DNA from 2 places in the Hominilimicola sp. genome. Region 1 is predicted to be linked to the other one. Evidence: a T-box and tRNA genes for the amino acid it is inferred to sense, from the RefSeq annotation. Region 1 holds a T-box; the other holds one or more tRNA genes.
What was found. A T-box is a leader RNA that pairs with one kind of tRNA and senses whether it is charged. The one in region 1 lies ahead of pheS (phenylalanine--tRNA ligase subunit alpha), so its partner is inferred to be a tRNA-Phe.
Positions count from the first base shown of each region.

Region 2: it encodes a tRNA-Phe, which carries the amino acid that the T-box ahead of pheS (phenylalanine--tRNA ligase subunit alpha) is inferred to sense. The anticodon was not compared.

Region 1 covers NZ_JBKVWU010000050.1:7,286-13,455, reverse strand. Annotated here, with positions in the region: gene ACLTU0_RS06885 (rhamnogalacturonan acetylesterase) at 1-512, shown strand, start outside; gene pheT (phenylalanine--tRNA ligase subunit beta) at 598-2,979, opposite strand; gene pheS (phenylalanine--tRNA ligase subunit alpha) at 3,014-4,033, opposite strand; T-box leader at 4,076-4,311, opposite strand; gene ACLTU0_RS06870 (biotin--[acetyl-CoA-carboxylase] ligase) at 4,437-5,393, shown strand; gene htpG (molecular chaperone HtpG) at 5,527-6,170, shown strand, end outside.
Region 2 covers NZ_JBKVWU010000001.1:50,462-56,631, reverse strand. Annotated here, with positions in the region: gene ACLTU0_RS00140 (4'-phosphopantetheinyl transferase family protein) at 1-463, shown strand, start outside; gene ACLTU0_RS00135 (hypothetical protein) at 451-645, opposite strand; gene pdxT (pyridoxal 5'-phosphate synthase glutaminase subunit PdxT) at 732-1,298, opposite strand; gene pdxS (pyridoxal 5'-phosphate synthase lyase subunit PdxS) at 1,298-2,170, opposite strand; gene ACLTU0_RS00120 (PLP-dependent aminotransferase family protein) at 2,307-3,665, shown strand; tRNA gene ACLTU0_RS00115 (tRNA-Gly) at 3,753-3,827, opposite strand; tRNA gene ACLTU0_RS00110 (tRNA-Phe) at 3,856-3,931, opposite strand; tRNA gene ACLTU0_RS00105 (tRNA-Asp) at 3,935-4,011, opposite strand; tRNA gene ACLTU0_RS00100 (tRNA-Val) at 4,040-4,115, opposite strand; gene ACLTU0_RS00095 (substrate-binding domain-containing protein) at 4,324-5,379, shown strand; gene ACLTU0_RS00090 (EAL domain-containing protein) at 5,515-6,170, shown strand, end outside.

The DNA of each region.
Region 1 (6,170 bases):
AAAACTTAAAATATTTTGTAAACTTTGTCCGCGAAAAAGGTGCAAATCCGATAATATGTTCACCAATCAACAGAATTATATTCCAAGAGGACGGAACCCTTCTTAACTTGCTCGGTGATTACAGAACAGCAGTTAAAAACGTATGTGACGAAATGAATGTACCGTTTATCGACTTGTGGTCACGCACAACCGAATTTTTTGAGGCGGCAGGAGCGGTAAAAGCTTGGGATTATTTCTGGGGCAACGGCACTGACCGCGATTACACCCACACAAACGATATCGGCGGCAACATCGTTGCACGATTTGTTGCAAACGAAATGATTAAAAACAACGTTCAGCCGATAGCAGACTTAATCAAAAAAGATATGATTAACATCGAAATGCCAAAACACGATTCAAGTGTCAAACCGCAAAATTCAAAAGAAATCGAACACTTAAAAACAATCGGTCTTGTCAACGTTCCGAAAGCGTCCGAGCTTGCCGACCTTGACAAAGACATCACCAATATCTAGTAAAGCGGACAAAAACATAACGGTTTTGTCTACAAAATAACAAAAACTGCATTTTGAATAAAATCAAAATGCAGTTTTTTATATCTTATCTTAATTGAGCACCGATTTGATTTTCAAGATTTTTAACAACCTTATCAAATACTTTCTGTACTTCATCACCTGTCAAACTTCTGTCTGCGCTTCTGTATATAGCACTGTATGCAACGCTCTTTTTGCCCTCAGGTATCTGTTTACCCTCGTAAACGTCAAACAACTGCAAGCTTTCAAGCATTTTACCCGATGTCTTTTTGATTACATTTTCAATATCCGCAACAGGAACTGTCTTATCAACAAGCATTGCTATATCACGAGTTACGGCAGGATACTTAGGAAGTTCCTTAAACTTAATATCGGTCTTAATATTAAGGAATACATTCTCAAAATCCAATTCGGCAATATATACAGGAGTTTCAATTCCGTATTTTCTGCTTACTGCAGGGTGAATTTCACCGATTATGCCGATTACCTTATTGCCGGCACTTATCTTTGCACATCTTCCCGGGTGGAATGTCGGGTTATCTGTTACGGCCTCATACTTAACATTCTTTACGTTAAGTTGTGCAAACATTGTTTCGCATATACCCTTAATGTCATAGAAATCTACGTTATCGCCGTACATACCCATTGTGATTTTAACAGGTTCGTTCGGAAGTTCACCGTCCGTTGTCGGAATAAATATCTTTCCTATTTCAAACAACTTGGCAGACGGATTTCTGTAATTATAGTTTCTTGACAATATATCCATCATACTTGCGATAGTAGTTGTACGCATTACCGATGTGTCCTCGCCAAGCGGATTTGTAATTTTTACAACGTTTCTCATTTCACTGTCTTTCGGAATATTCAGTTTATCGAATATTGACGGACTTGTGAATGTGTATGTGTAAATTTCGTACATACCTTGTGCTGTAAGAAGTTCGTTCACTCTGTCCTGTACCTGCTGACGTTCTGTTTTCATTCCGCAAGTAGCCTCGCCCGAAAGAAGTGTTACAGGTATTTTATCGTAACCGTAGAAACGCGCAACTTCTTCCGCAATATCCGCCTCACCTTCAAGGTCAGGTCTGAATGACGGAGGAGTTACAGTCATCTTGTCAAGGTCAACCTTAATTTCAAGTGCGTCAAAATACTTAACCATATCCTCTGTCGAAATGTCTGTTCCAAGGAACGCATTAATTTTATCAGGTCTGAAAGCAAGCGGCTGCATATCTGTTACGTTACCCATAACGTCAATCATTCCGCCGACATTTTCACCGCAGCCAAGTTTTTCTACAAGCTGACACGCTCTTTCAACGGCAGGAACTGTATTGTTATAGTCAAGTCCCTTTTCATATCTTGATGATGATTCTGTTCTAAGACCGACTCTTTGTGCTGTAAGTCTTACAGACGCACCGTCAAATGTAGCCGATTCAAAAATAACAGTTGTTGTATCGTCCTTAACTTCACTGTTAAATCCGCCCATAACACCTGCAATAGCAACAGCTCTGCTGCCGTCTGCGATTACAAGGTCGTTTGAAGTAAGTGTTCTGTCCTGTTCATCAAGAGTCTTTATAACTTCACCGTCATTTGCACGTCTTACGATAATTTTGTTATCCTGTAAATCTCTCAAATCAAATGCGTGCATAGGCTGACCGTATTCAAGAAGTACATAGTTTGTTATATCGACAATATTGTTGATAGGTCTTACACCGCACGCACGAAGTCTTTCCTGCATCCAACTCGGTGACGGACCGATTTTAACGTTTTTAACCATTCTTGCACAGTATCTCTTACACTTATCCTTGTCCTGTACATCAACGCTGATTGTATCGGCGATATTTTCACTGTTTTCGTTAAACTTAACTTCAGGAATAGTGAACTTTTTATTAAATGACGCCGCTGTTTCACGTGCAAGACCGATTATGCTGAAACAATCAGGTCTGTTTGAAGTGATTTCAAATTCAACGACAGTTTCATTCATACCGAATATATCCTTAATATCCGTACCGATTTTTGTATCGTCCGGAAGAATAAGAATACCGTATTCAGGTTCATAGCCAAGCATATCCTCTGTTATCCCAAGTTCATCGTGTGAGCAAAGCATACCGTAAGATTCAACGCCTCTAAGCTTGCCTTTTTTAATTTTTCCGTCAGGAAGTACCGCACCGACAAGTGCAACGGGAACGATTATACCCGCTTTTACATTCGGCGCACCGCAGACAATCTGCAAAATCTCGCCTGTTCCCGCGTCAACCGTACACACATGAAGATGGTCACTGTCAGGGTGATCTTCACAGGTAAGCACCTTACCCGCAACTACATTCTGAACAGATTCGCCCATATTCTCCCAACCCTCAACTTTAGAACCTGTCATTGTAAGTCTGTCTGAATATTCTTTCGGCGTAACGTCTATATCCATATAGTCATTAAGCCAACTCATAGGTAAATTCATTATATTTCATTCCTTTCAATTTCCGAATAATATATTAAAACTGGTCTAAGAATCTCAAATCATTTTCAAAGAAAAGTCTAAGGTCGTTAATATCATACTTACCCATTGCAATTCTTTCAAGACCGATACCGAAAGCAAAGCCCGAATATACTTCAGGGTCAATACCGCAGTTTGCAAGTACCTTAGGGTGTACCATACCGCAGCCCAAAACTTCAATCCAGCCCTCGCCTTTACATACGCTGCAGCCTTTACCGCCGCAAGCGAAACACGAAACGTCAACTTCGGCTGACGGCTCTGTAAACGGGAAATGGTGAGGTCTGAAACGTACTTTTGTATTTTCGCCGTAAAGACGGTGGATAAACATTTCAAGAGTACCTTTTAAATCTGCCATTGTAACACCCTTGTCAACTACAAGTCCTTCGATTTGGTGGAATACAGGTGAGTGAGTTGCGTCAACCGCGTCACTTCTGTAAACTCTTCCGGGTGCTATAATTCTGATAGGCGGTTTCTTCTTTTCCATAACACGAACTTGGATAGGTGAAGTTTGTGTTCTCAAAACCGTATTTTCGTTTATATAGAATGTGTCCTGAGTATCACGCGCAGGGTGATTCGGTGGAATGTTAAGTGCCTCAAAGTTGTAGTAGTCAAGCTCAACTTCCGGACCTTCCGCGATTTCAAAACCCATTCCGATAAATGTGTCTTTAATGTTGTTCATTACTTTTGTAAGCGGATGAAGTTTACCTGTTTTTTGTGCCTTACCCGGCATTGTAACGTCGATTACTTCGCTCTTTAGCTTGATTTCTTCAAGCTTTTCTGAAAATTCCGCTTTCTTCGTATCTATGTGGTTTTCGATTACACCGCGAATTTCGTTTGCAAGCGCACCGATTTGCGGTCTTTCTTCTTTGCTTAACTGTCCCATACCTTTTAGTACGGCAGTAAGTTCACCCTTTTTACCGAGAAACTTTATTCTTGCTTCTTCAAGAGCATCAATGTCAGTTGCTTTTTGAAGTACATCAAGGGCATTTTTTTTGATTTCTTCTAACTTTTCTCTCATTTCAAAATTCCTTTCGATATAAATTAAAAAACACTCCGTCCCATAAGGGACGAAGTGTGTAAATTCAAACTCCGCGGTACCACCCGACTTCCGATAAAACATCGGCACTCAATTATGTATAACGGCACTACCCGTCACAGACTACTTGCAAACCGCTTTCACCTATGCAGCTCCGGAATGAAATTTCAAATAAATCCTTACCGTATCGACTCACAGCTCAATAACCGATACTCTCTTTAGGCGGTATATACCTTACTTTGTTCCATCATTGCTTTTAATATTCAATAATAAAATATTATATCACCTTTTTTTTATTTTGTCAATCAATAACACAAAATTATTTAAAAGGATTGATTTTTTTAACAAAAAATTATATAATTTATCCCGAAAGGGTTGATTTGAATTGAAAGAAGAAATTTTAGATATATTAAAAAATGCAGACGGATATATTTCAGGCGAACGCATAAGCGAAATGCTGAACGTTTCAAGAACGGCGATATGGAAGCACATTAAATCATTGCGTGAAAGCGGTTACAAAATCGAATCGGTCACAAACAAAGGCTACCGCCTTATTTCCTCGCCCGACATCATAACCGAAAGCGGCATAAAAAGCGGACTTACCACCGATTTTATCGGTCACAGCTTATTTATATATGATGAAACCGACACGACAAACAATCGTGCAAAGGAAAGCAATACCTCGCCGGACGGCAGTGTATTTATCGCCGAAGTGCAAACGCACGGCAAAGGCAGCCGCGGACGCGGTTGGACTTCTCCAAGAGGGATAGGCATTTGGCATTCAATCCTTTTAAAGCCCGAAATCTCCCCGCTTGAAGTTTCGCAAATAACGCTCGTTGCAGGTCTTGCTGTCTGCAAGGCTATCGGTCTTAATTCAATGATTAAATGGCCTAACGACATTGTTATTAACGGTAAAAAAATCTGCGGTATTCTAACCGAAATGTCTGCTGAGATAAATATGGTCAACTACGTTGTATGCGGTATCGGTGTAAATGTAAACACAGAATCATTCGATGACGACATCGCCGACAAGGCTACTTCAATGTTTATCGAAAGCGGTCACAAATATGTGCGAAACGAATTAATCGCAAAATTGTTAAACGAATTTGAATATTATTATAAGAAGTTTCTCGACGGCGGACTCAGTGCAATTCTTGATGAATACAAAAAGTGTTGCGTCACGCTCGGCAGAGAAGTAAACGTCATTTTCAAAAACGAAACGGTTCGCGGAACTGCCGTTGACGTTGACGAAAACGGCTCACTCGCCGTACAAACCGAAAACGGTATTATTCACGTCACTTCCGGTGAAGTTTCAGTCAGAGGTATCTACGGTTACATCTAAAATCGAATATATTATGAATAAATTGTAAATTGTTAGCACTCACATCTGTTGAGTGCTAATTTTGTATTGACAAATCTTACTTTGAGTATTAATATATATTATATAAATTAATTAACTTCAAGGAGTGATTTATATGGCAAAAGGTAATATTTCAGTTGACAGTGAAAATCTTTTCCCTATTATAAAAAAATGGCTTTATTCCGATAAGGATATTTTCCTTAGAGAACTTGTTTCAAACGGTTGTGACGCGGTCACAAAATTAAAGAAACTTGCAAGTATCGGTGAAGCTCAAATTGACGAAAACGAAAAATTCAAAGTTACCGTATCAATCTTTAAGGACGCTAAAAAGCTTGTCATCAGTGATAACGGTATCGGTATGACTGCCGAAGAAATCGACAAGTACATCAATCAAATCGCATTTTCGGGTGCAAGCGACTTCCTTTCAAAGTACAAAGAGGAGGACGACAAAGGTTCTCAAATTATCGGTCATTTCGGACTTGGTTTTTACAGTGCGTTTATGGTTGCCGACAGTGTTGAAATTGATTCGCTTTCATATCAAGACGGTGCAAAAGCCGCAAAATGGACTTGTGACGGAAGTATGGAATTTGACTTAACAGACGGTGACAGAACAGAAAGAGGTACTTCAATAACTCTTAACATCGCCGAAGATTCGGAAGAATTTCTTGAAGAAAGCACAATCCGTCAAATTCTTCATAAGTATTGTGCATTCCTACCTATTGAAATATATGTTGAAGTTCCTGAGGACAAACACGAAGA
Region 2 (6,170 bases), on a different contig from region 1:
AATAGGTGCGGAACTGCTGCTAAATTATGCGGTGAACGGTGATATAAAAAAAACGGTAAAGTGGGACACAGAAAACGGCGGAAAACTTTACTTAACGCAAAACAAAGATTTGTATGTAAATCTATCACATTCCGGCGGATATGCGGTATGTGCCGTACATAACAAAGATGTTGGCATTGACATACAGCACTTGCGAGAATGTGATATGAATTTGGCAAAACGATTTTTTACGGCGGAAGAAACCGAATATATAAATTGTTCAGCCGATAAAAATAATGCGTTTTTTGAGGTGTGGACAAAGAAAGAAAGCTTTGTCAAGGCAATCGGTACCGGACTTACAATTCCGTTAAACAGCTTTTCGGTGCTTTCCGATACAACCCGGTATGACGGTAAAACATATTGCTTTAAAGAGTATTCGGTTGGAGAAGACGATTATAAAATGTTTGTCTGCTATTTGTCGTAGTTGTAGATATTTGCACTTTCGGGTGAGTAGTTTACAATTTCGTCATAAGCGTCAAGCTGATCTTCACTGTTAGGCGCCCACGGAATAAGCCCTGTACAGTCAGTTGCGGATATGGCATTGCATACGTCAAAGTCAAAATTACTGTTACGGAAAATAACGTGATTCGGATATTTCCTTTTCATAACATCATAACCTTTCTGCTCAAATTTAGTTCGGAGCAGTATTAGTATTATAAAAATCCCGATGAATTATGTCATCGGGATTTTTTCTATTTTATCATATTTATGAAATATTTGTGAAAATCAAGATTTTTTGTAAGTTCGGGGTGGAACGAAGTTACAAGCATATTGTTTTCTCTTGCGGCAACTATATGACCGTTCAGCTTACACAAAATTTTTACGTTATCGCCGACACTGTCAATCCACGGTGCACGGATAAATACAAGCGGAAACGGTTTATCCGATACTTCTGGGATAACGACTTCTTCGGAAAAACTGTCGATTTGCTTGCCATATGCGTTGCGTCTTACGGTAATATCCATAGTACCTATGTGTGCCTGTTCGCCCTCAATATTTTTCGCAAGAACGATAAGTCCGGCACAAGTACCGAAAACAGGCATACCGTTTTCAATCATATTTTTAATCGGCTCATATAAATCGAGCTTGTGAAGAAGTTTGCCGATTACCGTACTTTCTCCGCCCGGGATAATAAGACCGTCAAACGGTTTTTCAATGTCTTTTTTTTGACGTATTTCAAATGATTCCACACCAAGTGCGTCAAGCGAATGTTTGTGTTCAATAAATGCACCTTGAAGTGCAAGTATACCGATTTTCATTATTTACCACGCTCCGCCATAAGTAGTGCAATTTCGTTTTCGTTTATGCCGACCATTGCTTCGCCAAGATCCTCTGAAAGCTCTGCAAGAAGTTTGTCGTCAGTGTAATTTGTAACGGCTTGAACAATGGCAGACGCTCTTTTTGCAGGGTTGCCTGACTTGAATATACCCGAGCCTACGAATACACCCTCTGCACCGAGGTGCATCATAAGTGCGGCATCGGCAGGTGTTGCAACACCGCCTGCGGCAAAGTTTACAACAGGCAATTTACCGTTTTCGTGAACATATTCAACAAGGTTGTAAGGCACTTGAAGTTGCTTTGCAGCCTCATAAAGTTCGTCTTCCGACATATTTTGAATACGTCTGATTTCAGACATCATCATTCTCATATGACGTACTGCCTGAACAACGTCACCTGTACCCGGTTCACCCTTTGTTCTTATCATAGCCGCACCTTCGTTTATACGTCTTAGCGCCTCACCCAAATCCTTTGCACCGCATACGAAAGGTACTTTAAAATCGTTCTTGTTGATGTGGTACTTGTCGTCGGCAGGTGAAAGCACTTCGCTTTCGTCTATGTAGTCAATTTTGATTGCTTGCAAAATTCTTGCCTCTGCAAAGTGACCGATACGGCACTTCGCCATAACAGGAATTGAAACTGCGTCTTGAATACCCTTAATCATTTTAGGGTCGCTCATTCTCGACACACCGCCTGCGGCACGAATATCGGCAGGGATACGTTCAAGAGCCATTACAGCACAAGCGCCTGCCTCCTCGGCAATTTTAGCTTGTTCAGGTGTTGTTACGTCCATAATTACTCCGCCCTTTAGCATTTGGGCAAAGTTTCTGTTTAGTTCCATTTGTGTTGACATAGTTATTAACATTCCTTTCTGATCGGCTTAAATAAATCAGCCGTCTGTTGACTTTTTCCCTGGGATTGGTTATAATTATACCACTGATTGACACTATTAAAAGTGCCAAAATACAAGTTTTTTATGGGGTCAGATTATGTTTAACTTTATTTTTACAGCCGATAAAGCGTCAAAAAAAACGCTTTACGAACAGCTTTATTCGTATGTCGCAGATGAAATAAAAAATAAAAATATTAAAGAAAATGAGCGTATGCCGTCAAAAAAAGCACTGGCAAAATATCTCGGAATAAGCGTAAATACCGTTGAAACAGCATATTCGATTTTGGTACAGGAGGGGTATTTAAGAGCGGTTGCAAGGAGCGGTTTTTATGTTTGCAAGGTTGATATTCCCGTTGGTGACAGAAACTTTGAATATGAAGAAGAACAAGAGAGTGTAACAGCATATAAGGCGGATTTTAAGACAAATAAAGTCGATATAAATTCGTTTCCGTATTCGACTTGGATAAAGCTTTCAAAGGAGGTTATGTACTCAACACCGGAGTATCTTAATTCCGGAAATGTAAAGGGCGATTATGAATTGAGAGAGAGTATTGCAAAATATTTGCACGAATTTCGCGGAGTAAAATGTTCGCCTATGCAGATTGTAGTCGGTGCGGGTATTGAGTATTTGACAATGCTCCTTACAGAACTTTTTGACAGAGATAAAGTGTTTGCCGTTGAAAATCCCGGTTATAAAAAAATATCGGCAATACTCAGAAACAACAACAGAAAAATAAATTATATAGACGTAGATGAAAACGGACTTTGTACGGATTGTTTAAAACAAACAGATTCGGATGTAGTGTATGTCACACCGTCACACCAATTCCCGACAGGTGCGGTAATGCCTGTATGGCGCAGAATGGAACTTCTTTCGTGGGCGGAAGAAGGGGAGGACAGATATATAATTGAGGACGATTATAACAGCGAGTTTAATTTTTCGATTAAGCCTGTTCCCGCAATGCAGGGACTTGCAAGCAGTGATAAAGTCGTGTATTTAAGCACGTTTTCAAGAGTTCTTGCACCGTCAATCAGAATTGCATATATGGTACTTCCGAAAAAAATGCTTGAAAAATTCGACAAGCATTTCGGTACATATTCGTCAACCGTTCCGCGATTTGAACAGCATACGTTAAATAAATTTATTTCGGGAGGGTACTATTCAAGACATTTGAGCAGAGTGAAAAATATCTATAAAAAAAGACGCGATAAGATTATCCAGTCGCTCGGTAACGCAGATATAAGCGGTGAAAGAGTCGGACTTCATATAGTCGTTAAAACGGATAAGGCAAAGGAAATAATAGAGTATGCTCTAAAATGTGACGTGAAACTTTACGATATGGACGATTATTATATGACTGAAAATAAAAAAAGCAATTCAATCATCATAGGCTATGCCGGTGCGGAAGATGATGATATTGAATTACTGAAAAGTATATTTGATAAATTTATATAAATTAAAATATAAAAATAATATTTTGCACGTTCCGGACAATTTATCGACAATCTGAAAAAAGCTCCGATAAAATCGGAGCTTTTTTAATGGAGCGGAAGACGAGATTCGAACTCGCGACGTTCACCTTGGCAAGGTGACGCTCTACCACTGAGCCACTCCCGCATTTTTCACAATTCATAGAATTGTGAAGTGGTGCCTTCGGGTGGAATCGAACCGCCGACACAGGGATTTTCAGTCCCTTGCTCTACCGACTGAGCTACAAAGGCATATGGCGACCCGGATGAGGCTCGAACTCACGACCTCCAGCGTGACAGGCTGGCGTTCTAACCAACTGAACTACCGGGCCATAACACTTTATTTTCATAAAGTGTATTTGGTGGGAGTTACAGGGCTCGAACCTGTGACATCCTGCTTGTAAGGCAGACGCTCTCCCAGCTGAGCTAAACTCCCATTTGCGCTGACCTGTTGTGTCGGCCAACAACATTGACTATTATAGCAGACCTTTTTTACTTTGTCAACACTTTTTCAAAAAAAATTTTTATTTTTTTAAAAAAGATTTTTTTTGGTTATTTTTGACTGATATTTATATTTATTTTTATGTTTTTATGGTGTATAATATTACTAATATAAAATGTATAACTTAGAGGAGGAAACACTTATGAAGAAATATATAAAAAAGTTAATTTCAATTCCCCCTATATTGGCGATAAGCATTTCATTGCTTACTGCGTGTTCTGTTCCGCAGAGCGAATCGACTCCTTCTCCTTCGGAGAAATCAGCAAATGAAACCGTCTATGCTTTTGTCGGAAAAGATATACAAAATCCTTACAACCAAAAAGTTTTTGAGGGTTTTGAAACCGCTTGCAACGAAATCGGCATTGAGGCGGTTTACAAAGCACCGACTTCCGCAACCGCTGACAAACAAATTGAAATTATAAATGAACTTATAGATAATAACGTGGACGGAATCGCCATTTCCGCCAACGATGCCGACGCACTTGAATCTTCACTTACCGAGGCTCTGAATTCAGGCATTGAAGTAATATCGGTTGATGCACCCGTAAATTCAATTTCACGAAAAACACATATTCAACAAGCCGATCCGGAAGTACTCGGACGAAATTTTATAAAGAGTGCGTATGACGTTTCAAACGGTGAAGGCGGTTTTGCGATTTTAACTTCCACAGGCAGTGCACCGAATCAAAATCAATGGATACGCTATCTAAAGCTCGAAATAGAAGAAAATCCCAAAAAATACAGCAATATGCCTCTTATCGAAATAGCTTACGGCGATGATGATGCAACCAAATCTTACACGGAAACACAATATCTTTTGCAAAATGACGCTATTAAAACTATTATCGTTCCTACGACAATAGGCTTGAGTTCCGCCGCCAAAGCACTTAAAGAATCCGGCAAGGATGTAAATCTTATAGGACTTGGTTTTCCGAGTGAATTATCCGAATACATAAAAGACGGAACGTGCGACAGATTGTACATATGGAATACGACCGATCTCGGCTACCTTACCGCCTACACGCTTAAAGCCCTTGACGAAAATGAAATAACAGGCAGCATAGGTGAAACATTTACCGCCGGTTCACTCGGCGAAAAGACAATCACCGCTGACAAGGACAATGCAAGCGAAATAATACTCGGCGACCCGATTATGTTTGACCGCACAAACATCGACTCATTATCGGATATATATTAGTGTAAAATCTCCAAAAAAACACATTTATATGTGTTTTTTTATTTGAAATTATTGCACTGTTCTGCCTATTATGATAATATAATTATACTTATAATTAATTATTCATATTTTCTTTTTTGGGGAGGCACAGAATATATGTATAAAAAAACAATATCAAAAAGATTGAGACTTCCAATTGCCCTGCTTGTCACTATTGCTATTGTTATAATCAGCTATGCCAGTTATATTACCTATGCGGCAAATCAACGAACGATTTCTACTCTTTCTGAAATTTCACACCAAAATCAGACTATTTTCAGTCTTGAACTCGGAAGAGATGCAAAAATCATAGAAAATGCGGCATCTTATATAGAAAAATTGGGTTATGCCTCTTTTGACGATATTCTTACATTTTTAAAGCATAGCCAAATCGATGATCAACAGCATCTTTTAGGAATTATAACACCTGACGGCAAGCTTACCGACATAAACGGAGTCGAAATCGACTTATCTCAATTTCCTAATACAAAAGAGGCTTTTAACAGCGAAGAAACTAAATTCTTTTGCGATTCATATAATGATTTTACATTTCTTGTATGCACTACACCCATAAGAATAGACGGCGAAAATAAATTCGTAATTTTCTCTACATATCTGACTTCCCAATATGCAGATTCAATTTCAACGCCTACATTTGAAAACAAAGGATATTCTTACGTCATTGACAGCGACGGAAAAAGAATTGTCGGTTCATCTCATAATGGTTCATTCGGATTGACATTCGACAATCTGTTTGATGAAATGAGTCAAGC